2 linked regions of the Lujinxingia vulgaris genome follow. The protein of the gene in region 1 binds, or shares a complex with, the protein of each later gene. Links are inferred from orthologs where the notes say so. Each region holds a gene or a part of one and is shown in the gene's direction. Other genes may lie near its edges. The genes, in order: mnmG and mnmE.

The links.
Region 2: the proteins of mnmG (region 1) and mnmE are in contact, whole or in part, in a solved structure (PDB 9HIP), measured with the Escherichia coli proteins. The link is inferred for Lujinxingia vulgaris from one-to-one orthologs.

The regions. Positions count from the first base shown.
Region 1 is NZ_VOSM01000003.1:425,838-440,191, reverse strand. What follows is about bases 7,848-10,776. They hold mnmG (tRNA uridine-5-carboxymethylaminomethyl(34) synthesis enzyme MnmG), read left to right. Parts: upstream 7,848-8,324; coding sequence 8,325-10,229; downstream 10,230-10,776. Other genes in these bases: FRC98_RS08735 (ATP-binding protein), read right to left, coding at 10,346-10,776. In the rest of the region: FRC98_RS08770 (DUF3825 domain-containing protein), read right to left, coding at 1-212; FRC98_RS21425 (hypothetical protein), read right to left, coding at 589-1,980; FRC98_RS08760 (HEAT repeat domain-containing protein), read right to left, coding at 2,208-2,843; FRC98_RS08755 (zinc metalloprotease), read right to left, coding at 3,011-4,615; FRC98_RS08750 (HEAT repeat domain-containing protein), read right to left, coding at 4,612-5,259; FRC98_RS08745 (ATP-dependent helicase), read right to left, coding at 5,459-7,504; more of FRC98_RS08735, read right to left, coding at 10,777-11,239; rRNA maturation RNase YbeY, read right to left, coding at 11,236-11,667; FRC98_RS08725 (HD family phosphohydrolase), read right to left, coding at 11,654-14,320. UniProt on the Escherichia coli protein: NAD-binding protein involved in the addition of a carboxymethylaminomethyl (cmnm) group at the wobble position (U34) of certain tRNAs, forming tRNA-cmnm(5)s(2)U34.
Region 2 is NZ_VOSM01000013.1:64,042-78,346, reverse strand. Bases 5,015-7,894 are described here. They hold mnmE (tRNA uridine-5-carboxymethylaminomethyl(34) synthesis GTPase MnmE), read left to right. Parts: upstream 5,015-5,703; coding sequence 5,704-7,086; downstream 7,087-7,894. Other genes in these bases: FRC98_RS18605 (DUF3015 family protein), read left to right, coding at 7,390-7,884; FRC98_RS18620 (hypothetical protein), read left to right, coding at 5,015-5,646. Also shown: chromosomal replication initiator protein DnaA, read left to right, coding at 1-1,356; rpmH (50S ribosomal protein L34), read left to right, coding at 1,575-1,727; rnpA (ribonuclease P protein component), read left to right, coding at 1,870-2,295; membrane protein insertion efficiency factor YidD, read left to right, coding at 2,430-2,618; membrane protein insertase YidC, read left to right, coding at 2,667-4,361; more of FRC98_RS18620, read left to right, coding at 4,423-5,014; FRC98_RS18600 (lipoprotein N-acyltransferase Lnb domain-containing protein), read left to right, coding at 8,063-10,891; dtd (D-aminoacyl-tRNA deacylase), read right to left, coding at 10,920-11,366; FRC98_RS18590 (lysophospholipid acyltransferase family protein), read left to right, coding at 11,507-12,529; FRC98_RS18585 (AMP-dependent synthetase/ligase), read right to left, coding at 12,675-14,305. UniProt on the Escherichia coli protein: Exhibits a very high intrinsic GTPase hydrolysis rate. Involved in the addition of a carboxymethylaminomethyl (cmnm) group at the wobble position (U34) of certain tRNAs, forming tRNA-cmnm(5)s(2)U34.

The DNA.
Region 1 (14,354 bases):
CCGTCGTCGGTGGTGACGACTTTGCCTTCCTCCTCGATCCGATTGAAGGTGTGAATGATGTAGGAGTAGAGGATGGGGCGCGGGAAGTCGCTGTCGGTGAAGCGGTACTCCCAGTCTTCGGGCTCGGCCAGCTCCTCGAGCTCGGCCAGGTGGTCGGGAAAGTCGGGCAGAAAAGCAAATTGTTTCAGGGGAGGAAGTGTCGCGTCGTACATGCAAGATCCGGGGAAGAGTAAGGGGGGCGCACTGAGGTTGCCCCCCGGCCAGCGCGCCGGAACAAAACTGTAGTGAGAAACACCGCGGGCGCCACGACTTAGCTCGCGGGCGGGTGCTCGGGTGGCGGGGAACTTTCGGGGCCAGCGCGCCTCTTGTCAAGCCAGGCAGGCCAGGAAAACAGGGCAATCGCAAAGTCTCACAAGACTTTTTATGGAGAACCCACCCAATCCGTAGGGAGGGGTCTTGTGCCCCTCCCGAACTCCCAGGGCGGGGACCCACAAGGGGTCCCCCTACGGTGGCGGGTGGTGGGGGCCCACTTTGCGATTGCCCTGGCCAGAAAAACGGGCGCTCCCCGTTGAGGAGCGCCCCGAAGGCTCAGTAGGTCTCGATGAGCGCGTTGTTCATCAGCACGAAGCGCTGATGGGGGGTCCATTCGACCTCCGAGTTAACCATCGAGCCGGTCCAGAACATCACGTTCTCAGCGCCTAAGCCAACGCACTCATCGCGACTGATCGTGCCGTCCTCATTGAGGTCATGTTCCGTTGTGCACTCTTCGGTATCGCCGAGAGGATCGTGACTGGTGCCACCGCGCTCCGACGGGTGAAAGAGTCCCAGATAATGCCCTACCTCGTGGGCCATGACATTTCCAACATACCCAGGCGAGTAACGCAGGTTTTGTAGGCTGACCAGTACACCGGAGCGAGAATTGAGCTGAAGATTGGGGGGACCAGGGATACCGCATGAGTGGCCTTCAACCCCGGAGTCCGGGTAGTGACTGATCATCATGATGTTGATCCCGGGCTGTGATCCCTCCGAGAGAATCTCGCGGAGGTGACCGCAGCTTGCGGGACCGTCTGAAGGCGCGGCAATTGTCCGCGCCAGCGTGCCAGTGGCCTCGTTGTACGTGACAGGGCCGGGGGAGATGCCAGCAAGGGAAAGCAGCTCGAAGAACCGCTCCTGCGCACGAACAAAATCGTCGTCATGGGGGGCGTCGTCAGCTTGCACAAAATCTTGATTCGCGAACCAGAAGTTGATGGGGAGGCTGCCTCCCTGGGGATGTTCCGGCCCACGCTTAAGAAGCAGGTGCAGCCGCACTGTACCGGGGTCGTAGGTGTTCAAACGTACCGTGTAGCGCCCGGGCTCCAGGGTGAAGCGTGGCGTGTTTGGCATCAACACCCCCAGGAGCCCCCCACGGCTGCTGCTGAAGACGGAGGTCAACGACTGCTCAGGGCTTCCATTCAGGTAATAGAGCGGGCCGTCGATAGCGCGAATCTCCTGAACCCAGGCGGTATCGGTCGACGTGCTCATCTCCAGGAGAAGCGTTGCCGACTGGATGCCTTCACCTACCTCAAACTCCGTGGTCCAGTTGCGGTAGCCTGTCGACTCGAACTCATTCAGGGTCAGCCTCTCAAGAGAAGACCTTCCCTGGCTTGCCACGCATTGACCGGTGGCGTTGCACAGCAACCCTTCGGCGCAATCATTTTGCTCCAGGCAGTGGCGTTGTGCATCGCGCGGTCCACAATCGGTGCAATCGGTACCGTAGGTGCAAAGCGCACCACTTGCATCCGGAGCGCCGTCCTCACAGATTCCATTGCCAGCGTGAGGGCAATGATTAGCACACAGGGGATCCGGCTCGGGTTCTGGTTCGGGTTCCGGCTCGGGTTCCGGCTCGGGTTCGTCAAGCACGGGCCTGGGGCCGCAGTCGATACAATCGGTGCCATAGGCGCAATAGCTGTACGGTGCGTCGGGTGCGCCATCTTCACACACGCCGTCTCCCGACGTAGCACACGAATTCTCACAAATAGTCGGTACTTCGGGAGCGTCGACGTCCTGTCCAACATCGTCTAACGAGCTATCAGGCTCGAAGGATACATCGGGGGGAGTCGCTACGAGAGATGGATCAGACTCTGTTGGAGGTGAACACGCCGAGAGCAGCAACGCACACAGCATCGAAAGGGAAGAGGAGATGGCGTTAGGGCGCTGATGTACATACTTCATGGCAACGGATCCTCGGCGAAGGAAGAATTGGATGTTGCCGAAACGTTCGAATCGAGACTCGAATCCTCTGCCAACACGCGTCGACTTTCTTCCGAGTCAATGTGCTCAAGCGCGGCCCGTGCTGTTATTCGGATGAGGTCATCTTTGTGCTCAAGCATCAACGCTAGCAGGTCTATGGCCTCATCGTTCAGCGCTCGCCCGTAGGCACGCACCGCGACCTGGCGCGCCAGGGCGTTGCCCTCGTCATCGACGATGACCGTTTCGAGTGTGGCCATTGCATCGGGATGATCTGGATAGTGTCGTAGCGCCCGCAATGCGTGATGTCGCTGCTGGGGGGATATATTTTCAGAGTGGAAGAGCGCAATGAGTACTGGCACAACCTCGTCAGGAGTGCCAACCCGATTAAGGTCGCTGGCGTCAGGGACGAATTCGTACCCGCTGAAAAGCTCGATGAGTTGGGTTCGAGATTTATCGGTGCCGGCCGGGGAGTCGACCGACGGCTCAGGCTCAAGTGGTGGGTTTGAACGAGCCTGCTCCTGCACCGAAGTTGCCGCCACCTCAACGCGATCGCAGCCGGGAGCCAACGACACCAGCAACAAGAGACCGGTGATGGCGATACCTAAATGAGACATCGAGTCATCCTGGATGATCAGGTTTTAGGCGCCTCTCCCCAAAAACGCGTGTGCCGAGTCATTCATCAGGAGAAAAGACTGCGCGAGAGCTCGCCCGGGTTCGAGATGTAACTTATCGCAAAGTGTTGGGTTGTGTAAACCGACGACCGCCCGCAAATCTCCGATACTCAGTAGGTCTCGATGAGCGCGTTGTTCATCAGCACGAAGCGCTGATGGGGGGTCAGCGTGGTCTGGCGACCGCCCTGGCTGAACGAGGTCCAGAACATGGTGTTGTCGGCGCCCCGACCGATGCAATCATCCGGCCCCATAAACTCATCCTCGCCAAGAGGACGGGGTGCCGGGCACTCCGGCGTATCGTCGAGAGGGTCGAAGTCCGCGCCGGTGCGCTCGGTGGTGTGGAAGAGACCCAGGTAATGGCCAGCCTCGTGAGCCACCGTCTCGCCGAAAATCTCCGGGGAGTAGTTCAGATAGGCCAGCGCAATGGCCGCGCCTGCACGCGCCACCCCGGGGCGAGTGGGAGCGCCGGGCAGGCCGCAGGAGATGCCCAGGATGCCCAGGCTCGGTGCGTCGTCGATCATAAAGAGGTTGATGCCCGAGAGATTGGCCTCGGTGGCCACCTGACGGATTCCCTCGCAGAGTACGTTTTCGTCCTGCGGCACGGCGATCTGGCGACCCAGAGTGCCCTCGACATCGCGGTAGCGCACCGGGCCGAGTGCGATGCCGATGTTGGCGTAGATCTGACGGAAGACCTCCAGGCCTTCTTGAAAGTCCGCGCTCTGCTGGGCCTGGGCAGCGTCCATATAATCCTGTTCGGTAAACCAGAAGTTCACCGGCAGGCTGCCACCCTGGGGGTTAAGCGGTCCGCGTTTGATCAGCGCGTGCACGCGCACCCGGGAGGCGTCTTCGGTCCAGAGGCGAACACGGTAGGTGCCCGCGCTCAGCGCAAACTGTGGCGAGTTGGGCAAAAGAATGCCCATCTGCCCGCCAGCAGTGACGGGATAAACGTGCATCAATGACTGATCTTGCCGTTCGAAATCGAAGAGCAGCGTGTTCTGTGGAGTGATGACCTCCCAGATGTAGGCGGTGGCCGCGGGATCCATCATCTCCACGATCAGCGAGACCGAGCGCACGTCGCCACCGACCTCAAACTCCGAGTCCCAGACGTCCTGGGCGCTGGCCTGGAAGTCGGTGATGGTCACAAACTCGATCGACGAGGCGCCCTGGCTGCTCACGCATTGGCCGGTCGCGTTGCACACGCGCCCCTCGCTGCACTCGGCGTTGGAGTTGCAGCTGCGGCGGGCGTCACGCGAGCCGCAGTCGCCGCAGTCGGTGCCGTAGGTGCAGACGTCGTACTGGGCGCCGGCGCCGCCATCGTCGCATTCGCCGTCGTTGGCGTACTGGCAGCTGTCGGTGCAGATGGGCTCGGGATCCGGGTCGGGATCGGGTTCTTCAATCACCGGTCGCGAGCCGCAGTCGGCGCAGTCTGTACCGTAGTCGCAGCTCTCAAAGAGGGCGCCGGTGCCGCCGTCGTCGCACTGGCCATCGCGGGCGCTGGAGCAGGTGTTGGTGCAGACGGTCGCGGGCTCGCCATCGGCGTCGGGATCTGAAGATGTGTCTTCATCGCCGGCGTCGTTCTCGGTGGGTTCCGGATCTTCGTCGATGACGATCAGGGGCTGTTCTTCGGCGGGCTCTTGAGGCACGCAGGCCCCCAGCGCGGCCGCCGAGGTCAGCGCCAGCAGCGCCACGAGTCGGGTGGTGAGGGTGCGCATCATCGGGTGGCCTCGCTCTTGGCGGCGGCGTCCAGCACACGTTTGATCTCGGCCTGAAGCTCGACCTCGGGCTCCTCGCTCATGCGGCTCTCAAGGAGCTCGAGGGAGGGCTCGCTGCCAATAAGCTCGATCGCGGCGATGGCCGAGGCGCGGGTGTGGTAGTCGTCGTGGGCCAGAGCAAAGCCAAGCAGCTCCAGGCCCTGGTCACCAAAGGCGCGGCCGTACGCGCGCACCGCCACCCGGCGGTCCTGGTCCGCAGTGTCCTCGCCGCGAATCACCGTCTCATAGGTGCGGGCGACCTCCGGGTGCTCCGGGTAGAACTGCAGCGCGCGCAGCGCGTGGTGCTGCTGGTGCGGGCTGACCTTCTCGGAGCGGTAAAGCTCAAGGAGCACCGGCACCACCTCCTCGCCAGGACCCACCTGCAAGAGGTCTTCGCGGGTGGGGACGTACTCAAAGCCGCCGAAGAGCGCGCGGAGCTCGGCGTGGAGGTTTCGCGCCTCCTCCTTCTTTTCTGCCATCTGACCGGGCTCATCGGTGGTCGGCGAGGTGGCCGTGGCCTGGTCGGGTCGAGTCTGGGAGTCCTGACAGGCGGGCAGAGCCAGCACGAGCGTCAGCAGAAGGGGAGAAGCAGAAAACCAGCGAGACATGATGTACCTCATAGGCCGGGCCGAAGGCCCGGCGATGCGTGAACGTCGTCAACAATGTGGGCCGCGCGCCGGCGTCGATGTCGAGAGCCCGGGCGCTGCGGCCGAAAGACTAACGGATGGCCCGGGACGGTAAAAGGGCTCCGCTGCGAATTCTCGTCAAGGCGCGAGGTTGCGGGGCAGCTCTGGCGTCTCCATCGCTTCAGTCGTCGAAGATCGCCGAGCGCAGCGCGGCCAGATAACGCAGATTTTGATCTTCGCGCTTCGCGCTCAGCGAGCTTGCGCCCGCGGCGCTGACGGTTTTGAGCAACTTCAGCGGAATCTCGTCGAGAAAGCGGCTGGGCTCGCGCTCTTCCTTCTGGCCAAAACGGGTGCGTTCGGCGGCCGAGGTCAGATAGAGCACCTCCTTGGCGCGGGTGAGCCCGACGTAGGCCAGGCGGCGCTCCTCGGCGATGCCGTCCTCGCTGGTCTTGCTGCGCTCGTGCGGCATGTAGCCCTCTTCCAGCCCCACAAAGAAGACCACCTTGAACTCCAGACCTTTGGAGGAGTGCAGGGTCATCATCTTGACCCCGCGCGCCTTCTCCTCCTCCCCGTTATCGTAGGTGCGGTCGAGCGAGATGCGGTTGAGGTAGCCCTCCAGCGTGCCGCCTTCGCGCTCCTCAAAGGTGGCGATGGAGCCCAGGAGGTCTTCGAGGTTGTCGACGCGGCGGCGAGCGATTTTGGGGTTTTTCTCGGTGTTGCGCACGTGTTCGATGAGTTTGGTGCGCTTGAGAAAGGCGCGGCCCACCTCGGTGAGCGAGGTGCCGTTCTTCTCGGCTTCGCGAAAACGAGCGCGGTAGCTTTTGAGCATCTGCACAAGCTCGCTCAGATGCGAGGCGCTGGTGGGCCCGATGCCGTGCACGAGATCCGGATCGCCGGCGACCTCTTCGAGCGCCTGCGCAAAGCCCCACTCGCGCTCATGCGCCAGATCGCTGATGCGCTCCAGAAGGGTCGGGCCGATGCCCCGCGGCGGCACGTTGACGATGCGCCGCACGTTGATCTCGTCGTTGGGGTTGAGCGCCGCCTTGAGGTAACCCAGAAAGTCTTTGACCTCCTTACGATCAAAGAACTCCGTGCCCCCCACCAGCGTGTACGGGATCCGAAATCCGCGCAGCGCCTCCTCAAAGAGCCTCGCCTGCGGATTCACCCGGTAAAGGATGGCAAAATCGTCGTACTCAAGGCCTAAGTTGAGCTTGAGTCGCTCGATCTCGGCGCCCACAAACTCGGCCTCCTCGCGCTCGTGAGCGCACTCCACATAGAGGATCGGCTCCCCGTCGCCGTTGGCGCTCCACAGGGCTTTCTCCTTACGCACGGAGTTGTTGGCAATCAGCTCGTTGGCGGCTTTGAGGATGGTGTTGGTGGAGCGGTAGTTCTGCTCGAGCTTGATGACCCGGCACTTCTTAAACTGGTGCTCGAACTCCAGAATGTTCTCGGCCACCGCCCCGCGAAAGCCGTAGATGGACTGATCGTCGTCGCCCACGACCACGATGTTCTGGTGGTCGCGCACAAGCTCATCGAGAAAGAGGAGCTGGGTGTGGTTCGTGTCCTGGTACTCGTCGACCATCACAAAATGGAAGCGCTGCGACCACTTCAGCCGCGTCTCTTCGCTGGCCTGAAAGACGCGCACCGGCAGGCAGATCAGGTCGTCGAAGTCCACGGCGTTCAGGCCCCGGAGCGCGCTCTGGTAGCGGTGGAAGATGCGCTGGGCGAAGGGAAGAAGCGGGTTGGTGCGCAGCTCTTCGACCTGCTCCGGGTCGGTAAAGGCCATCTTCGCGCGGCTGATAAGCGCGAGCACGTTGCGCGGGTCGACCATCTTCGGGTCGAGCTTGAGCTCGGCCATCGCGTCTTTGACCACCGCCAGCTGGTCGCCCTGGTCGAGGATGGTAAAGGGCTTTTTGTAGCCGATGACGTCGATGTCCTGGCGCAGAATGTCGGCGCCCAGACTGTGGAAGGTCGAGAGATAAATCTCGCGTGCCCCCGGACCCACAAGGTGCGCCACGCGCTCCTGCATCTCCTGGGCGGCCTTGTTGGTAAAACTCACCGCCAGGATATGCCCGGGGGCGATGCCCTGCTGGAGCAGGTAGCCAATGCGGTGAATGATCACCCGGGTCTTGCCGCTGCCGGCGCCGGCCAGGATCAGCAGCGGGCCCCCGATATGCTCGACGGCCTGACGTTGTTGGGGGTTGAGAAGGTGGAGTTGCAGATCCATGATTCGGCTCACTTCAAAGGCGCACAGCGTGACGTGCCGCAAGCTAAGTCAGCGCAGGGTTTTTTGTCCAACGTTCTCGATCTTCAGATATGGGAAGCCCGGCAGGCCGAGTGGGTAATCTGGATAGCGAGAAGCGGAGGTAAGGGGGCTGAGTTGTCGATCTGGATAGCAAGAAGCGGAGGTAAGGGGGCTGAGTTGGCGTTCTCGGCTGGCGAGTGGCGGAGGTCAGCAGGCTGAGTTGTCGATCTGGATAGCGAGAAGCGGAGGTAAGGGGGCTGAGTAGCCGTTCTGGGGTCCACAGAAGCGGAAGTAAGGGGGCTGAGTTGTCGATCTGGATAGCGAGAAGCGGAGGTAAGGGGGCTGAGTAGCCGTTCTGGGGTCCACAGAAGCGGAAGTAAGGGGGCTGAGTTGTCGATCTGGATAGCGAGAAGCGGAGGTAAGGGGGCTGAGTAGCCGTTCTGGGGTCCACAGAAGCGGAGGTAAGGGGGCTGAGTTGTCGATCTGGATAGCGAGAAGCGGAGGTAAGGGGGCTGAGTTGGCGTTCTCGGGTGGCGAGTGGCGGAGGTCAGCAGGCGGAGTTGGCGATCTGGGTAGCCAGAAGCGGAGCTAAGGAGGCTGAGTTGGCGATCTGGATAGCGAGAACCCGAGGTCAGGCCCGGCCGCGGTCGCGAGGGGGCCAATGTACGAAAGATGCGGACGCCCGAAGGAATCGGCGCGCTTGTAGAAATGCCTGCGATTCCCTATAGGTTGGCCTGTTGGCCGCCTGCGAAATCCTTGCGCGCCCACGCCCGAGACGCCCCTTAAGGAATGAGAGCACCCGATGTTGAAGAATCCCAAACGTTACGACGCGATTGTCATTGGTGGCGGCCACGCCGGCTCAGAAGCGGCGCATGCGCTGGCCAAACGCGGCCATGCCACGCTCTTGATCACGATGAACGTGGACACCATCGGGCAGATGAGCTGCAACCCGGCCATCGGCGGGGTGGCCAAGGGACATCTGGCCCGGGAGGTCGATGCGCTGGGCGGGGTGATGGGGGAGATCGCTGATGCGTCGGCGATTCACTACAAGCGGCTCAATACGAGCAAGGGGCCTGCGGTGCGCTCCAGCCGTGCGCAATGCGATATGGCGGCTTACCGCAAGCATATGCAGTGGAAGCTGATGAACACCGAGAACCTCGACATCAAGCAGGGCAGTGTCGAGGACCTGCAGGTGGTCGACGATAACGGGCGCCCGCGGGTGACCGGGGTGATCTCTAAGCTCAACGTGCTCTACGAGGCCGACGCGGTGATCGTGACCACGGGCACCTTCCTCAAGGGCTTGTGCCATGTGGGGCTCGACAACTTTAAGGCGGGGCGCGCAGGTGATCAGGCGGCCTACGGGCTGAGCGAGACCCTGGGGCATCTCAACCTGGAGATGGGCCGGCTCAAAACTGGCACCTGCCCGCGTCTGGACGCTCGCACCATCGACTGGGCGTCGCTTGAAAAACAACCCGGCGACACCGTGCCTCGCCGGTTCAGCTTCTACCATGAGCGCGAGATGATGGAGCAGGTCGACTGCTACATCACCCAGACCAACGCCGAGACCCACCGGGTGATCGAGGCGGCGATTGACCGCTCTCCGCTCTTTACCGGGGTGATCGAAGGGGTGGGGCCGCGCTACTGCCCGAGCCTGGAAGACAAGGTGGTGCGCTTTGCCGACAAGACCTCCCACCAGGTCTTCCTGGAGCCCCAGGGCCTGGACACCGTCGAGGTCTACCCCAACGGCCTCTCCACCAGCCTGCCGCTGGACGTGCAGATGGCGTTTTTGAAGACGGTGCCGGGTCTGGAGCGCGCCGAGATCGTGCGCCCGGGCTACGCGGTGGAGTATGACTTTGTGAACCCGGTGCAGCTCGACCACACCCTGGAGCTGCGCGCGGTGCAGGGCTTGTATCTGGCCGGTCAGATCAACGGGACCTCCGGGTATGAAGAGGCAGCGGCGCAGGGGCTGATGGCGGCGATCAACGCCTCGCGCAAGCTTCGGGGCGAAGAGCCCTTCGTGCTGGGCCGCGACGAGGCCTACATCGGCGTGCTGATCGACGACCTGGTCACGCGCGGGGTCGATGAGCCCTACCGGATGTTTACGAGCCGCGCGGAGTATCGCCTGCTTCTTCGCGAGGATAACGCCGACCTGCGCCTCTCGGGGCATGCCCGCGAGCTGGGGCTTCTGGACGACGACGCCTGGGCAAAATTCTGCGCCAAGCGCGACGCGATGGAGGCCAGCCTGGAGGGGATGAAAAGGCAGATGGTGGGCGCCTCGGCCGATAACCAGCGCCTGGCCTCGGAGGTGGGCATCGGAAGTCTCGGAAACGGCGCGACGCTCGAAGAGCTGTTGCGCCGCCCGGATGTCTCGCTGGAGATGGTGCGACGCTTGAGCGCGACGCTTGCGCCGCAGCTCACCGCGGAGCTGGAGCAGCTTGATGATATCGCCAGCGAGGCGCTGGAGATTCAAGTCAAGTACCAGGGCTACATCGACCGGCAGCTTGAGCAGGTCGCGCGTCACCGCGAGCTGGAGTCGCAGGAGCTTCCCGCGGAGCTCGACTACGAGGCGGTGCACGGGCTCTCCACCGAGGTGCGCGAAAAGCTTGCGCAGGTTCGCCCGCGCAGCGTCGGGCAGGCCTCGCGCATCATCGGGGTGACGCCGGCAGCCATCTCGGCCTTGCTGGTGCATCTGCGCGCAGCGAGTTGATGGTGAGGTGAGTGAAACGCGAAAACGCCCCGGCACGGATGTGCCGGGGCGTTTTGATTTTCACATCATGAAAATGCGTTCACCAACCCCTGCCTGGCGAGCGTGACGGTGGGGCTTTAGCGGCGCTGCGCCTCGGCGCGGCGGTAGTCGGGGGCGTCGACGTGCACGAAGTCGGCCATCTCATGGAGACGGCTGAAGACCCGGTCGCCCACGCGCTCGGAGAGCGTCGCGGCGGTGGCCATCTTTCGAAAATCGGGGCTTCCCACATCGAGGGTGTTTGAGGCGCTCTCGCGTACGTCGTAGTTGGTCGTGAAGAGGGTTGTGAGCCCGGCGTTGTAGCGCTTGGAGATGATCTCATCGATGATCGAGAGCTGCCACTCGGTGTTGCGCCCCTTCCCCAGCTCGTCGATGGCCAGCACGGGGACCTCGGAGAGCGGCCCCAGGATGCTCGTTTCGCCGCGGCCCTGGTCAAAGCCCTCTTTGATGGCGCTCAAGAGGTGGGTGAACTCGATGAAGCGGGCGTTGATGCCCTTCTCCAGGGTGAGGTGGCGGATGGTGCCGGCGAGCAGGTGGGTTTTGCCGGTGCCGACGCTTCCGTGCAGCAGGTAGCCGCGCTCCCCGGGAGAGAAGTTTTTGGCCCAGTGAAAGAGCCTCAGGCGCACGCGCGGGAGGTTGCCGATGGCGTCGCCGGCGCCCGCGTCACCCTGGCGCGCGCGGTGCGTACGGAAGCCTTCCAGGGTGGCGCGGCGGTGCAAATACGGCACGCGCGCATCGTTGAAGGCCTGAATACGACGCTTGAGCGCCCCACAGACCGTACACTGGCGGGCGACCTCGTAGCCTCGCTCGTCGACCTCGTAGGTGTACTCCTGGCCCTGGCAGGCCGGGCAGACCGCAAAGCAGTCCTGACAGATCTCGGCGTGGGCGACCTCACCGCGCGCGCCGATGGTGTAGCGGGCGCGGTCGCAACCGGGGCAGGCGGCGGTGTAATCGTCGAGATGTTGAATCTTCATGGCGAGGAGGGGGCGGTGGAAGTCTCAAGGGCCGAGGTCATCAGCTCGAAGACGCGGCGCTCTTCGGCGCGCATCACGGCTTCTTCTTCGGGCTCGGCGTGGTCGTGTCCGATGAGGTGGAGAAGGCCGTGCACGAAGAGAAAGCTCACCTCGTCGACCAATGTCCAGCGAAGCTCCGAGGGGTCGACGCCGGCGGCTTCGGCCAGGCGATGGCGATGCTCCTCCGAGGCCACCAGGCGCTCGGCGTAGGGCAGGCTGATGATGATGTCTCCCAGCGCCACCGGGTCTTCCGGGAGCTCGTCGGCCTCGTAGAGCGGAAAGGAGAGCACGTCTGTGGCGTGGTCTTCGCCGCGCCACTGGCGGTTGAGCTGGCGGATCTCGTCATCGTCGGTGAGCACCACCGAGAGCTCGGGGTCACGAAGTTCCAAGGCGCGGTAGGTCGTCTCGAGGGCGCGAGTTATCGTCTTTGCGATCGCCTCGGCCTGGGGATGATCCTGTGCGCTTCCCATTCTCATGATCTCGACGGGCATCGTCGTCCTTTCCGTCCTGAGGTTGGGCATCGTCGTCGATCTCCCAGACCTCGGAGCTTGCGTCAGCGGCCGGCGTGGGCGTTTTGGTGCGCTCGGCGGCCGGTTTGGCTTCGTTGGGCCGGGTGGGGCGCGTCTTGCGTCCGCGATCGCCGGCGTCGGTGGATTTTTCGCTCTCGCGCTTGCTGCCGCCCGGATACTCGGGGCGGTGGTGGTAGATTCCGTTGAGGATTCGAGTGAACGCGCGCGCGATCTTGTTCAGGTCCTGCAGCGTCAGGTCACATTCGTCAAGCTGACCGTCGGTAAACGCCTTGTTGATCATCGTCTGCACCAGCCCCTTGAGGCGGGCCGGGCTGGGGTTGGGCATGGCGCGGCTGGCCGCTTCGATGCCGTCAGCGAGCAGACAGATGGCCGTCTCGCGGCTCTGGGGGCGAGGGCCGGGGTAGCGGAAGTCCTTCTCATCAACCTCGGGGATGTCCGGATCTTCGGCCTGTTTGGCCTTATGGTAAAAGTAGGCGATGAGGCTAGTGCCGTGGTGCTGGACGATGAAATCCTGGATCTCGACCGGCAGGCGATGCTGGCGGGCCATATCCAGGCCGTCCTTGACGTGCGCCTTAATGATCAGCGCGCTCATATTCGGCTTGAGCTTATCGTGGGGGTTTTCGCCCAGCTTCTGGTTCTCGGCGAAATACTGCGGGTTTTTGGCCTTGCCGATGTCGTGGTAGGAGGCGCCCACGCGGCAGAGCAGGGAGTTGGCGCCGATCTCTTCGGCGGCCGCCTCACAGAGCGAGCCGACCATCATGCTGTGGTGGTAGGAGCCCGGCGCACGCAGTACCAGCTCGCGCAGGAGGGGGTGGTTGAGGTTGGCCAGCTCCAGGAGCTTGATGTCGGTGGTATAACCAAAGACCGCCTCAAAGAGCGGGAGCACCGCCGAGATGAAGAAGCCCGAGGCCACGCCGCCGGCAAAACCCAGCACCACATGCGAGATGGCCGAGACCTGCAGCAGCTCCCCCTGAAGGAGCAAAAAGGCGATGATGGCCGAGGCGTTGACCACGCCGACCGCAAGGCCCGACCACATCAGCGCCATGCGGTGCTTGACCTGCTGCACGGTGGTCACACCCACCAGGGTGCCCATGGCGGTAAAGGCCGAAAAGAAGAGGGAGTTGTCGGCGATCACGCCCACCAGCACGCTGAAGAGCAGCGTAAAGATCACGGCGTGTTCGCTGTCGAGGACCAGGCGAATGAGCATGCCACCGGCGGCCACCGGCAGCGCAAAATACCAGGCCTGGGCGGGAATCACCGCGATCTGCTCAGCGAGCGCCGCGCTCAGCGCGACGCCAACCCGCGTGATCAGGAGCATCACCAGCAGCGTGGTGCCCATAAAGACGATATCGCGGGGCTGGGGGCGGAACTTTCGGATGTTGCGCCGGCCAAAGCCGTAGAACACCAGAAGCAAGAGCAGGCTGAAGATGGCCACGCCGGTGAGCACCTGGGTGGTCTGGAAGGAGTCGTCACCTTCAAGCATCTCTTGAACAATGCGGTAATGGCGCTCGGTGATGATATGGCCGCGATCGATGAGGATCTGGCCGCGACGAAACTCCTCGCTGATGACCTGGTCGGCCACCGAGTCGCGGGCAGCGCGGCGTTTCTCCAGCGTTTTGGCTTCGTTGTAGGTGGTATTAGGCCGCACCAGGGCTGAGGCCGTCGTTAAAATGGCCTGACGAAGTTCCTGATCGCTGATGCCAATGAGATCGCGGCGCGCGGCCTCCTCGACCTGACGGGGAATGGCCTCCAGCCCGATGAAGCGACCATCGAGATCGGTGACGTGGTACTCGAGAATGAACTGCTCGCCACGAAGACGACGCAGGTACACGCCGTTGTCGCGCTCGCGCTCGATGCGCAGCGGGTTGTTGACGATCCAGCGCGACATCACCTCGGCCACGATCGTGCCGATGGCGTTCTCGGCGTCCAGCGGAAAGCCCTGCCGGGCGAGGACCTCGAAGTCCTGCTCGGGGATGCGCGTGTTGATGTGCTTTTCAAAATGCTCGTTGCGCGCTTCAAACGCCGCCCGTACGCGCTCGGAGGCCGACAGCGTGCCTATCAGTCGTCGCTCCAGCAGCGCCGGCGTCGTCGCGCCACTCTCGAGTTGTTCGAGACGCTCGGGATCGTCGCGTTGCAGGCGCTCGCGGGCCACGGCGGCCAGATGCGCGCGCATCGCGCCGAACGCCGCGCTGACCTGCGCTCGCAGCTCATCGCCCAGCCCCTCCTGCCAGTCGAAGACCGAAGGCACGGCAAGGGCGACCTCTTCGCGCAGACGCTCGGAGGCGGCCACGTCGCGCTCCACAAAGGGGAAGTCGCGGGTGGCCTGCACCGTCACCGGAGCGACCTGTCCGATCATGTCTTCGGTGACGCTGCGGTCGCGGCTCTCCATGCCGCCGCTCATGATCGCGACGACAGCGGCGACAAAGATCGCAAACGCGCCGTATTGGAAGAGCGCGTTGTCGAAGAGTTTACGCAGCCGCTTTTCCCGAAGCGCGCGTGATGCCGGCGTCATAAACGACCGGGTTTGTCGACGTGACTCAAGGGCC
Region 2 (14,305 bases), on another replicon or contig:
AAGACCTGGTTTGAAAAGCTGCGCCTGCGGGAATGCAGCGACGAGACGATCGTCCTCGGAGTCGACGATCCCTTCGTGCAGGTCTGGATCAACGACAACTACATGGATCTGATCGAGGAGGCCGTCGCCCACGCCGCCGGCCAGCCCCTGAAGATCGAGATCGTTGAGAGCGGCCAGGATGAGCCCATCGAGGTGGAGAACATCGACCTTGATGCCGAGCCAATGGCCGCGCGATCCGCGCGCCTCGATGGCGAGCATGGTCAGGCCGCACTCTTTGACTTCGGGATCATCGAGCCGCCCTCAGCGGCCGATCTCAGCGAGCTGGTGAGCGCGGCGGGCATGAACCCGCGCTACACCTTCGATGAGTTCGTGGTCGGGCCCTCCAACCAGTTTACGCACGCGGCCTGTCAGGCGGTAGCCTCGGGCAGTGGCCAGACCTACAACCCCCTCTTCATCTTCGGCGGGGTGGGCCTGGGCAAGACGCACCTTTTGCAGGCGATCGGCGTGGAGATGCTGCGCCGCGATCCCCGCACCCGCGTGCGCTACCTCTCGGCCGAAGTCTTCATGAACGAGCTCATCGGAAGCCTGCGCCAGAAGACGATGGCCGAGTTCCGCAACCAGTTTAGAAACGACTGCGATCTGCTCCTGATCGATGACATCCAGTTCATCGGCGGCAAGGACTCCACCCAGGAGGAGTTCTTCCACACCTTCAACGCCCTCTATCAGAGCGGCAAGCAGATCGTAATGACCTCCGATAAGACCCCGCAGGAGCTGCCCGGCATTGAGGAGCGCCTGGCCAGCCGCTTTGCCTGGGGGTTGATCGCCGATGTGCAGGCCCCCGAGATCGAGACCCGGGTGGCGATCCTGGAGAAGAAGGCCGAAGAGAGCCAGATCGAGCTGAGCAAAGAGGTCGTGTTGCTCCTGGCCACCGCGATCCGTAGCAACGTGCGCGAGCTCGAGGGCACCCTGGTGCGCATGGTCGCCCAGGCCAAGCTGATGAACGTGCCCCTCAACACCGATCTGGCCCGCCAGCTGCTCAAGCGCATGAACATCCAGCATGAGCGCAGCCTGGGCGTCGAGCAGATCATCCGCATGGTGGCCTCTCACTTCGACATCAAGCCCTCCGACATCAAAGGCAGCCGGCGCACCCGCGCCATCAGCGAGCCGCGCCAGATGGCGATGTACTTAAGCCGTAAGCACACCGGCGAGAGCTACCCGGAGCTGGGACGCAAGTTCGGGGGCAAGGATCACACCACCGTACTCACCGCCTTTCGCAAGATCGAAGACCTGGTGGAGATGGGTAATAACGAGTTCGCCACCGCCATCGCGGAGCTCGAAGCGCTGCTGCTCCGCTGAAGATCGCCGAGGCATCCACACGATCACCCGGGCCCAGCTTGACTTTAGGCCATCGGTGATGTTTATTTGCCGCGCTCTGGTCCCCGGCCAAAAATGGGGACCGACGCTGCGCACGCGCCCCACCCCGAAATCCGAGCATCGAAGCGGGGTTAGGGCGCCTTAATCCACGTAGCATTGAGACTCACTGCAACGCATACATTGAACTTCAGAGGTTTAAGATGACCAAGCGTACCTACCAACCGAGCAAAGTGAAGCGCCGCCGCACCCACGGATTCCGCAAGCGCATGAAGACCGTCGGCGGCCGTCTGACCGTCAAGCGTCGCCGCTCTCGTGGCCGCAAGCAGCTCGCTGTGACCAAGCACAAGAAGTAAGACTTGAGCGTCCCACGCCTGGACGAAGAATGAGTCTCTCGCTTCGACGCCTTTTGCCTCACCCTCTCTGCGCCACACTCGCGCGCAGGAGGGATGAGCGCGGGCTCAACGCGAGGCCTTCACTCCCACTCCAGGCCGGCCAGTGAGCGCATTGATCACACCCTCGAATCAAGGTGAACCCGCTCCCGGGGCGGAGGGACACGATCAGCGACTGCGAAAGTCGGAGCGTCTTCTTAAGCGCTCCGACTTTTTGCACACTCGCCGCAAAGGACGCCGCTATGAAGGGCGTTGGACGGTTGTGTATTGCAAGGCCAACTCGCTCGGTCATCCCCGTCTGGGGGTGACGGTGAGCAAGAAGGTTGGCAACGCCGTCTGCCGCAACCGCTGGAAGCGACGCCTGCGCGAGATCTTTCGGCGCAACAAGGCGCTCTTTGGCGAGAGCCACGATACGGTGGTGATCGTCAAAGCGGGCAGCGAGCATCCGGCGTTTGAGGAGCTGGTCGCCGACCTGCTCCAATCGGTGGCGCGGGCTCAAAAGCCGCGCCGCCCCCGCGCGGAGCGTCGCTGATGTGCCAGGAGCACGCCACACACGACCAGGGGAACCTCTCAGGGCCTGAGGATCTTGAGCGCACCAGCGATGGTGAGCTTCGGGATGCGCAGGCTCTGGTGCGTCCGGGTCTGCTGGCTGTGTGGGGCATCGCGATGGTGCGTTTTTACCAGCGCGCGATCTCCCCGCTGCTCCCCCCGATGTGCCGATACCGGCCGACCTGCTCCTCGTATATGGTCGAGGCGCTGCGGCGCTATGGCTTCTTTAAAGGCGGCTACCTGGGGCTGAAACGCCTGCTGCGCTGCCATCCCTTACGCCCGGGCGGCTACGATCCCGTCCCCTGATCGGACGGGCCTCCTAAAGCCCCCCGGACCTCAAACTGCGAACGCGTCATGGAACAAAAACGCTTCATTCTGGCGATGAGCCTGATCACCGTCGTCTTCATTGTCTGGCAGGCCGTCATGGGCCCCGGTCCCGACGAGCTTGCCCCGGAGGGCGGCGAGGCCGTCACCGAGCAGGCTGCGGGGCCGGGAGGCGAAGACGCCGCAGCACCGGCTGAGAGCGAGGGCGATGAGTCCGAGGCCGCCCGGGCGATGCCTGCCGCTGAGCCCGACGACGCCCCGGTCGAAGCGCCGGTGATCGAAGAGCGCTCCGATGTGCTGGCCAGCGATAAGGTCAGCGTGACCCTGAACAACCAGGGCGCGGTCGCCACCGATATTCAGGTGACCTCCCCGGATCAGTACGCCGGTGAGGGTGGCGATCTGCTGCGCTCCTTTGAGGAAAACGCGCCGGCCTACCCCTTCACCACGCGCTTTCGCGCCGAGAACGTTCAGGTCGCCCCCGACGCCGGCTACGAGCTCATCGAAGACTTAAGCGAGCTCAACGCCGACGGTAAGACGTTTAAGAAGATCACCTACCGCTACACCGATCCCCGCGGCCGCTTCAGCGTCGACAAGATCTACGCCATCAACGGTGAGCAGCCCTACGTGGTGGACTTCGACGTGGTCGTGCACAACCGCCTCGAAGATGTGCGCCTGGTCGACACACTGCTCGTCGATGTGATCGGCAAAGACGATCCCAACCGCAAGTCCAACTTCCTGGACTTCCGCCCCGACCAGCTCGAAGCCGTCTGCCGCAACAGCGACGATATGGAGCGCACCCTCTTTGAGCAGCTCGAAGAGACGACGACCTTTAGCCAGTACCCGGTGATCTGGGCCGGCGCCGACACCCGCTACTTCCTGATGGCGGCGATCCCCGAGAAAGGCGCCAAGTCCTGCGTCTTTGAGCGCCTCGAGGGCGACTACCTGCGCACCAACCTGACCTATGAGGGCTTCTCGATCGCCCCGAATGAGCGCTACACCGAGAGCCACCTGCTCTACCTGGGCCCCAAAGACTTCGGCGTGCTCAAAGATGTGGGCTACAAGATCGAAGAGGCCGTCGATTACGGGCTCCTCACCGTGCTGGCTCGCCCGCTGCGCGCGCTCCTGGTGTTCTTCTTCGGCTTCACCGGCAACTGGGGCATCGCCATCATTCTGCTCACCCTGCTCATCAAGCTTTTGAGCTGGCCGCTGACCCAGAAGGCCTACGTCAGCGCTGAGCGCATGAAGCAGATCCAGCCCATCATCAAAGAGATCCGCGAGAAGTACGAGAACGACCAGCAGCGCATGACCGAAGAGACCATGAAGGTCTTCAAGGAGCATAACGTCAGCCCCCTGGGTTGTTTGCCGATGCTCCTGCAGATGCCGATCCTCTACGGCCTCTTCGTCATGATCTACAACTCGGTGGAGCTCTATCAGGCCGACTTCCTGTGGTACACCGACCTCTCGGCGCCCGACCCCATCTTCCTGCTCCCGATCATCATGGGGGCGGTGATGGTGCTCCAGCAGCGTCTGACGATGGTCGATCAGAGCAACCCGCAGATGGCGATGATGATGAAGATCATGCCCATCATGTTCACCGCTTTCATGCTCTTTTTGCCCTCCGGTCTGGTGCTCTACTACCTGCTCAACCTGGTGCTGGGGCTTCTGCAGCAGTACATGATCAAGCGGCAGTTCGCGGCGACCGATGAAGGCGCCACCACCACCTGAGTTTGCTCCCCTACTCGACGTTGAGGCCGCATCGGGCGGCCACCTTCCAAGGATGAATGTTATGGCTGACGATAAGAAGACGAAGGACGCCTCCGGCGGACGCCGCTCGGCCCGTGGCCGCCGCGCCACCAAACTCGACGAAGATAAGAAGGTGGCCGTGGCCGAAGAGACCGCTGCGCCGGTGAAGAAGGCGGCCTCGAAAAAAGCGTCCGCCAAAAAAGAGGAGCCCGCCGAGAAGCCCGCGGCGGAAAAAGCCGAGGCCACCGAGAAAAAGCCCCGCCGCACCCGCTCCAAAAAGAAGGACGAGACCAGCGTGGAGGCCAGCGCCGACACCGCTGCCGCGGAGAAGGCCGAGGCCACCGAGAAAAAGCCCCGTCGCACCCGCTCTAAAAAGAAAGAAGAGGTGAGCGCGGCGGCAGAAGAGGCCCCGAAGGCGAAGAAGTCCGACAAGGACGACAAGGACGAGAAGAAGTCCAAGAAGTCCAAGAAGGACGACGACAAAGACGAGAAGAAGTCCAAGAAGAAGTCCGACAAAAAGGACGACGACAAGGACGACGACAAGGACGACGACAAGGACGAGAAGAAGTCCAAGAAGAAGTCCGACAAAAAGGACGACGACAAAGACGACAAGAAGTCCAAGAAGAAGTCCGACAAGAAGGACGACGACAAAGACGAGAAGAAGTCCAAGAAGAAGTCCGACAAGAAGGACGACGACAAAGACGAGAAGAAGTCTAAGTCCAAGAAATCTAAGAAGGACGACGACAAGGACGAGAAGAAGTCCAAAAAGTCCAAGAAGGACGAAGAGCCCACGGCTACTCGTCGCGGCGACGTCGAAGATCCCATTGTCACGCGTGGCGAAACCTGGCTTGCCGAACTTTTTGAGAAGATGCAGCTGGATCTGAGCGCCTCGGGAAGTTTTGATGGCGACAACTACATCTTCAACATCAGCGGCGCGGACACCGAGCTGATGGTGGGGCGTTCCAGCCAGTCGCCGCGGGTGCTGACCGGGATGCAGACGATGCTCTCGGAGTACCTGGGACGCGAGGCGCGCGGCAACGTCGTGGTGGACATCGGCGGGTTCAAGCAGAAGCGCCAGTCGCACTTGAGCCATGTGGGTGCGCGTCTCGGTGAGGCCGCCATCAAGGTGGGTCGCCCGCTGCTGGTGGCCGGACTCAGCGCCTTTGATCGCCGCGTGATCCACAAGCGCATCGACGATATGGACGGCGTCAAAAGCGAGAGCACCGACTTTGGGATCTTCCGCAAGCTGAAGATCGACCCGAGCTAACCAAACGATCTTATGAGCGCCCCCTGCGGGGGGCGCTTTTTACTTTGAGGAAAGACGATGACAGGCAACGCGCCGACCATCGCCGCGATCGCCACACCCGCGGGCAGCGGAGGCGTGGGGATTGTGCGCATCAGCGGGGGAAAGGCCGAGGCGATTCTTGAGCAGATGGTGCCTGGCTGGCCTCAGGCCCACCCCACCCACCTGATGCGCTTAAGCCGCCTGGTCGATGGTGATGGCCAGCTGATCGATGAGGCGCTGGCGGTGATTATGCGCGGGCCGCGCAGCTACACCGGCGAAGACGTCGTGGAGCTGCAATGCCACGGGGGGCCGATTGTGTTGCGGCGCGTGCTCGACCGAGCGCTGGAGCTGGGCGCGCGTATCGCTGAGCCCGGGGAGTTTACGCGACGAGCGTTTTTGAACGGGCGCCTCGATCTCACGCAGGCCGAGGCGGTGGCCGACCTGGTCAACGCCACCACCGATGCGGCCCACCGCCTGGCGCTGGAGCATCTGCAGGGATCGCTTGGCGAGGAGATCCGCGGCATCGTCGAGAGCCTCACCGTGGCGGCGGTGCTCATTGAGGCCGCGCTCGACTTCAGCCACGAGGAGCACGTCTACCAGATCGAGCGCGACGAGATCGGCCAGCGTATCGACGGGGCCAGCGCGCGACTTCGCCAGCTGCGCGCAAAATTCGATCAGGGACGCCGCCAGCGCGAGGGCGTGCGCGTGGTGATCCTGGGCGCCACAAACGCCGGAAAGTCCACTCTTTTCAACACCTTACACGGCACCGACCGCGCCATCGTCACCGAGATTGAGGGCACGACCCGCGACTTCCTCGAAGAGGAGATCCAGCTTGAGGGCGTCGCGCTGCGGCTGATCGACACCGCCGGGCTGCGCGAGACCGAAGATCGCGTGGAGGCCATCGGCATCGAGCGAAGCCGGGAGCTTGGCGAACGGGCCGATCTTCTCCTGCGCGTCATCGACCGCAGCCGCCCGCTGCGCGCCGAGGAGCGCGAGGCCCTGAAGGGCGATCTTCGCTCGGGGCGTCCGGTGCTGCTGATCTGCAACAAGAGCGATCTTCCGGACGGGCGAAGCGACGAAGACCACACGCTCTGCGCCCGCTTCGACCATCGCGTCGACTGCGCCCTGGGTGCCTCGCCGGCCCTGGGCACCGACGCGCTCATCGACAGCCTGGCGGCCCTGGCACGCGAGCTGACCTCTGGCGAGGGCGTGCTGCTCAGCCGCGCACGCCATCTTCAGGGCGTCATCGCCGCGATCGACGCCCTGGCCCGCGCCCGCCAGGCCCTGGAGATGGAGATGGAGCACGAGCTCATCGCCATCGATCTTCGCGAAGCCCTCGACGCGCTGGGTGATATCACCGGGAAGGTGCGCACCGACGATATTCTGCAGCGCATTTTTTCGGAGTTTTGCGTGGGGAAGTAAGGGGCTGTGCGACGTGGGGGGTGTGCGGAGTGGGGAGCTTCGGGTGGGGGGATGGAGGTGTGCGGGGGTGGTTGGGTGGTTATGTGGCTAGGTGGTTGTGGGGCTTGGCCGGCGTGGGTCGATTCGTGTGTGCGGATGGGGGAGCGCGTGGTGCCGCGACTTAGATACGGCCCGGCGAACAGCTGAGCCTGGAGCTGTTTTTTCCATCAAAAAACTATTCTGAATAAAAAATGCACAAAAACTTCGCGCGTTCGCGACTAACTTCCCGACATTCACCGATGAATGCCCCCTGGGAGGTTTATGATGCGATTGTTACGCGCACGCAGTGCAACATACGTGATGATGGTGGGAATGGTGGCGCTGAGCCTGGCGCTGCCCTCGGTGGCCAGTGCGGACCACGGCCACTCGTCGACCACGACCTCGGTCATCTTTTTCCCCGGCCCTTTTATGACGCTGACCTCATCGACCTCGACGGTCAGCGCGGCGTTTTTCGCGCCGATGTTCACCACGGTAAAACTCTTTGCCGACAACGGTGAAGCGTCCGATGTGATGGTGGCCTTTCTCGACGACCACCAGCGCGACCTCCAGCAAGACCTGGCGTTAGGCGGCGGCGCCGCGATCGACGCGCTGGCCGCGATGATGGAGATTCCCTCCGAAAATCGTCAGGCGTTTAGCCGCGCGCTCTTTGAACAACGGACCTCACTTCAAGAAGCCCTCTCCGGAGAGCGTGTGGGCGTCGAAGAGGCCACGCGATTTCTGAGCACACTGAGCGATGCGGGCGTCGTCGCCGGAGCCTGATCACAGCCTTCATCCCAACTCGGTCGAATCCAGAATGCAGACTGCTGCTGCGAGCCCACGCCATCGATGCTAAGGTTCCGCGGAATTTTGAACTCTTTCCCCGGACGCAGGCGACGTGACGTTGAAGTCGTGGATTCTAATCAGGGAGCGCACGCGCGCGTGCCGGCTCGGCGCGCTGATGGCGCTCACAATCACGTTGATGGCGAGCACGCCCGCGCAGGCCAGTGAGTCTGAGGCCGGCGAGGCCACCTCTGTAATCGTCGTTGACGACGGGCCGCGTGAGGAACCTCGCCGCTCCGAGGCGATCGTCGAGCGACTTCGTCGCGAGTTTGGGATGATCGTCGCCGCACCCGACGCCTGGCACCCCGGAGAACTCGCGATCCTTCTTAAGGGAGCAGACGCCCTGCCCCGTGCCCTCTTCGCGCAGCTTCGCCAGAAGCCGGTCCGACTGGTGCGTCGCAACACCGCCTGTCTTTACGGCGTGGGGCGATACAGCGAGAGCTGTCCGACCTTCGGTAAAAAACACCGCGAATTTTATATCTACGAGAGCCCGCCCCTCCTGGGAGAAGGTCCGGTGGAGGAGTACGCCGTGCTCACTCGCGAGGAGCAGCGCGAGCTGCAACTTCGACGAGCGGTGGTGCACCTGGCGATGACGCTCGAAGATCGGGCGCGGGGCTGGTCGGAGGATGCGCGCTGGCAGCAGGTTAACGGCTGGCACCTGGCGCTGCGCGGCCCGCACAACCAGGACGTCTGGGGCTATGCGCGGCCGATGGGCATGCGCAGCGCGCACCTGGATCTGGTGACCTTTGCCGAGGCCTACTTTGTGCGCCCCGAAGATCTTCTGCTGGAGCGCCAGGATCAGCCCCCGGTGGCGCGCCGGCTCGAAGAGCTCGACCCGAACACCACGTTGGGCTGCCAGTCCTTTACCGCCTCGCGCGCGCTGCGGAGTTTTCTGTCCGAGAGTTCGCCGGAGTGGGAGGAGCCGGCGCGCGTGCTGCCGCAGGCGGCGATGGCGGGCGCGCGCTGCCCGGCCTTTGAAACCTGGGCGCGCCTCGACGACCTCGATGGCTTCGATGTGCTTCTTGCGGCGGCAACCTCTCGCCCGCAGTCGCTCTACGGGCACCTGCTCCTGCACGTCAAATACCGCGGCGGTGGCCTTGTGCGCGGGGTGGGCTTTGAGCCTGTCTACCAGTTCGGCGCGCTCACCGACAGCGACGTCGACCCCATCGACTACCTGATCAAGGGCGTCGTCGGGGGCTTTCCGACGGTGCTGGAGCTCAACACCTTCCGCGGCGTCGACCGGCTCTTTTTGCAGTATGAGCAGCGCAACCTGCGCCGCTACACGCTGCAGCTTAACCGGGAGCAATCCCAGCGGCTGCTGGAGCGGCTCTGGGAGAGCGAACGGCGAACGCTCTACCCGTACCGATTCCTCAACGCGAACTGCGCGTCTTTTCTGGTCGACCTGATGGAGCCGGCGCTGGGGCTGGAGCTTCCCGAGCGCGACGCGGCGATCATCATGCCCACCGACGTGCTCGATCTGCTGGCGTCGGTCGACAATGGCGAGCAGGGGCGACTTCTGATCAAGCGCCCCGACACGCTTCGCAGCGGGCGAGAGGTTGCGCAGGAAGGCGCGCGCAAACGACGCGCGCTGCTGCTCAGCCTGGCTGACGCCATCGACGCCGACCGCCCCACCCGCGCAAGCTTTGACGCGCTGCTTGAGGCGCTCGAAGATCCCGAACCGACCGTGCGCGAGCGCGCCTACGCCAACGCCGAAGCGATCTTCTCGGGGTTGGCCGCCGAGCATCCCGACCAGGCACAGCTGCTCGTCGACACGCTCTACAACAGCGTGCTCGTCGAGCGCTTCTTCATGGACAACGCCCACTACGCGCGCCGCGCGCTGCTCTTCGCCGCCCAGGGGCCGCGCCCCCGCTTAAGCGCGCAGGAGCTGATCGCGCGCCGGCGAGAGCTCTACCGCCACGAAGATCTGGTCGCCCGCGCCGAGGCTCAGGCGCACTGGGCGGCGCAAACCACCATCAACATCGATCCGGCCACCGTCACGTGGAACCCCGATCAGCAGGCCGTGCTCGACCACGAGGCTCAGACCCGCGCAAGTTACCTGCGCGCGCTGCAGGCCCAATCCTCGCTCATCGACGCGCATCTTCCCGACTGGGACGGCGTGGCCTACCTGGACACGCGTGCGCAACGCTATCTGGAGCGGATGCAGGCCCTGGACGCGCGCTCCAAGGCCCCCTCAGGCCGCCACCGCCTCACCCTGGGGGGCGGCGCCACCGACCAGCTCCGCACGCACCTGGAGCTCTCCTACTCGCCCATCGAAGATCGTCTGGGAGAGGTTCGCCAGCGCGGCTACCGGGGCGACATTGAGTCGCGGGTCTTCGGGCTGGACCTGGCCGCCGAGATCGGGCCGGACCTGCGCAAAACGGCCGAGAGCCTGCAGGCCGATCTGGTGATCTTCCGCTACGCCAGCCTCCAGCGCACCTACGGGGCGGTGCGGCGCAGCTTCCTCGATGCGGCCGGCTGGGGACTTGATCTTCGGGTCAGCCACGATGGTCGGCGCGACCTCTACTTTGCGCTCACCGCCACGCCCACCCTCTTGATGCCGGTGTGGCGCGACAGTAACGACGTCAACCACCTGGTCGTGGGCCTGGGAGCCTACCTGGGCTTTGACGCGCACCGCGAAAACACCGCGCTGCTCGGCGCCGATCTGCAACTTCGCGGGCAGGTGCATCTTTTTGGAAGCTACGCCAACGTGCTGCGCCTGTGGGCCTCCAGCGCCCAGCTCGCGAGCCTGCCCGGGGGTTGGCGCTATGAGGTGCGCGGGGGAGTCGCTGCCGATCTTAAACTCGCCACCTTTGGCGAAACGCCGCTTGTCGCCGGCCCCTTTATCGACGCCCTCTACACCACCCGCGACTACCGCCCGCTTGAGACCGGCCAGAGCCCCTTCTTCGGGACCTGGCGCGCCGGTCTGCGGGTGGAACTCCCCTTCTGAGATGCGACCAGGCTGGCGTTGAAAAAACTCAGCGCGCGCGGCTGTCGATCATGATCGTGACCGGCCCGGCGTTGGTCAGCGAGACGTTCATCATCGCGCCGAACTTCCCGGTGCCGGTGGTGATGCCGCGCTGGCGAGCGCGGGCCACGAAGTCCTCGTACATCGCCTCGGCCGGCTCCGGCTTCATCGCCTCCACGAAGCTGGGGCGGCGCCCGCGGCGAGTGTCGGCGTAGAGCGTAAACTGGCTCACCACCAGAAGTTCGCCGCCGATGTCGAGCAAGGAGAGGTTCATCTTGCCGGCCTCATCCTCGAAGATGCGCAGGTTGATGACCTTCTCAAAGACGTAATCGAGATCCTCCTCGGTGTCGCCCTCGCCACAGCCCAGAAGGACGAGAAGTCCGCGCCCACACTGGCCGATCGTCTCGTCATCGACCTCGACCCGGGCCTGATGAACGCGTTGAATCAATGCTCGCATACCGCTCCTTTTCGTTGAGGCAAAGGTGGTCCGAATGGCCCTCGCGCGGCTACTTTTGCGCCGGGGGCTGTGCTACCTTTCGCGCGTTTTCCCCCCGTGGGTCCACCCCCGATTTACCCCTCCCCCTTCGCACGGTTCCCATGCTCACCCTCGATACCCTCAACGCCATCTCCCTGACTCGCCGACCGATGGGCCAGGTGATCTTTGCGTCTGGCGTGCTCACGCCGAACTTCAAAAATCCCCTGACGCGCACCGACATCCGCATTGAGGGCATGGAGAAGTTGCCGCGCGACCGGCCGGTGATTTTCGCGATGAACCATACCGACCGCTACAACTACTGGCCCTTCCAGTGGCGGCTCTGGCGCGATGAGGGGATGTTTACCACGACCTGGGTCAAGGGGAAGTACTACAACAACCCGGCGATTCAGACCTTCATGATCAAGATGAACAACCTGGCGGTGCCCTCCCGCGGCTACCTGATCACCGCCGACGCCGTGCGCCTGCTGGGGAGGCCGCCGGCCGAGCGCGCCTACCGCATGGTGCGTAAGGCGGTGGACAGCGGCAGCACCGACACCCGCGCGCTGCGTGAGAAGGCCGCCGAGGAAGGCGTCCTCTCCGATGTGGTGGCCCTGCTCGATACGCCCCGCGACCTGCTCGGGCTGAACTTCGATCCGCAGACCCACAACTACCTCGAACGCATCGCGGAGCTGTTTAAGCAGATGATGGATCGCTTCGTTGAGCTGAACGAAGAGGCCTTCGACATCGGCCTGCACGTGCTCGTCTTCCCCGAGGGCACCCGCTCGGTGCGCCTGCAGCAGGGCCGCACCGGTCTTGCGCAGATGGCGCTGCGCATGAAGGCGACCGTGGTGCCGGTGGGCTGCAACGGCTCCGACCTGGCCTACCCGGGCAACAGCCCCCTCTCCAGCGGCGGCACGATCGTGTATCGCCTGGGCGAGCCGATGACGCCCGAGGGCGATCTTAAGCCCTTTGCGATCGAGGAGGACTACACCCCCTTCACCCTGGAAGCCGAGCGCGACCACGCCGAGGCGTTCCGGGGGATGACCGATCTGGTGATGGATCGCATCAACGACCTGCTCGACGAGCGCCACCAGCGCCTGGAAGGTCATGAGGGCAAGGTCAAAGGGGCCAACCGCTTCATCTGAGCGCGATGATGTCCGACCCTCGGTCGTGCATCTCGGTACTATGATGCGCGATGATGTCCGACCCTCGGTCGTGCACTTTGCCCGCGCTGTGTGGCGATGATGTCCGACCCTCGGTCGTGCATCTGCCACGCCGCGCCTCGACGTTCTACCCGTACATCGCGTCGATCTGGGCCGCGTAACGCTCCGAGATCACCCGACGTTTCAACTTCCGCGTCGGCGTCAGCTCGCCGCGGGCCTCATCAAAATCATCGGGCAGCAGCGTGAAGCGTTTGATGGTCTCCACCCGGGCGACCTTGCGGTTGATGCGGTCGATATGCCCCTGAATGTGGGCTTGAAACTCGGGGTCGTCGGCCAGCTGGCGGAGGTCGGTGGGGAGGTCGTGCTTTCTGGCAAAGGCCGGTGCGAGATCGGGGTCCAGGGTCAGAAGAGCGCTTAGATACTTGCGCTGGTCGCCGATGACGACTGCCTGACTGATCACATCGAGCTCTTTGAGGCGAGCCTCCAGGGGGGCGGGTGCGATGTTCTTGCCGCCGGAGGTGATGATGATGTTCTTCTTTCGGTCGGTGACTTTCAAAAAGCCGTCGGCGTCGAGGCTGCCGATGTCGCCGGAGTGCAGCCAGCCATCGACGAGGGTCTCGGCGGTGTTTTCGGGATCTTCAAAATAGCCCATGAAGACGTTGGGGCCGCGAAAAAGGATCTCGCCATCGTCGGCGATCGCGATGTCGACCCGCGGCATCGCGCGCCCCACCGTGCCGAGCTTGCTCAGGCCGGCGCGGGGGTAGTTCATGGTGGTGGGGCCGGTGCCCTCGGACTGGCCGTAGATCTCGCGGATGACGATGCCCAGGCCCATAAAAAACTCCAGCACATCGGCGCCGATGGGGGCCGCCGCGCTGATCGCCAGGCGCAGGCGGTCAAGCCCGATGGGCTCGGCGACCTTGTCGAAGAAGAGCTTTCGGGCCACCGCGTAGCGAAGCGCGGTGACGCCGCGGGGGGCGCCGTGCTCGATAATGTCGTGCCCGGCCTCCACGCCCGCCTCGCGCGACCAGCGCACGATCGAGGCCTTGAGCCCGGTGGCCTCATTGAGGCGGTTCTCGAGCACCGCGCGGAACTTCTCCCAGACCCGCGGCACGGCAAAGAAGAGCGTGGGGCGCGCCTCCACCAGCGCGTCGCGCAACTTCTCGACGCTCTCGGCAAAGTAGACCGGGTAGCCCAGGGTTATGGCCAGGTGAATGGTGAACATCTGCTCGGCGATGTGCGAGAGCGGAAGGTAGGAGACGACGCAGTCGCCCGGTCCGGCGCCGGTCTCACCGATGAGCGCGTCGCCCACGACCTCAAAGGCCATGTTGGCGGTGGAGGCCAGGTTGTCGTGGCTGAGCATCACCCCCTTGGGCGCTCCGGTTGTGCCGCTGGTGTAGATCAACGTCGCCAGTTCCTGGCCGACCAGGGCCTCCATGCGGCGGTCGACCTCGTCCTGAAAATCGCGCCCGCGCTTCAAAAAGGCGTCGAAACTGATCACTCGCCCATCGTCAACCAACTCGGCGTCGCGGATCATCACGACCTGCAGAAGATGCTCCAGCTCGTCGATGATCCCGGCGGCCTTCTCCCACTGGACCTTGTCTTCAAGCACGAGCACCCGCGCGCGGCAGTGGTCGGCGATGTACGCCATCTGCTCGGCGCTGTCGGTGTGGTAGATGCCCGCGGGGACCACGCCGGCGATCATCGCGCCGACATCCGCGAGTACCCACTCCGGGCAGTTGAAGCCACAGATGTTGATGC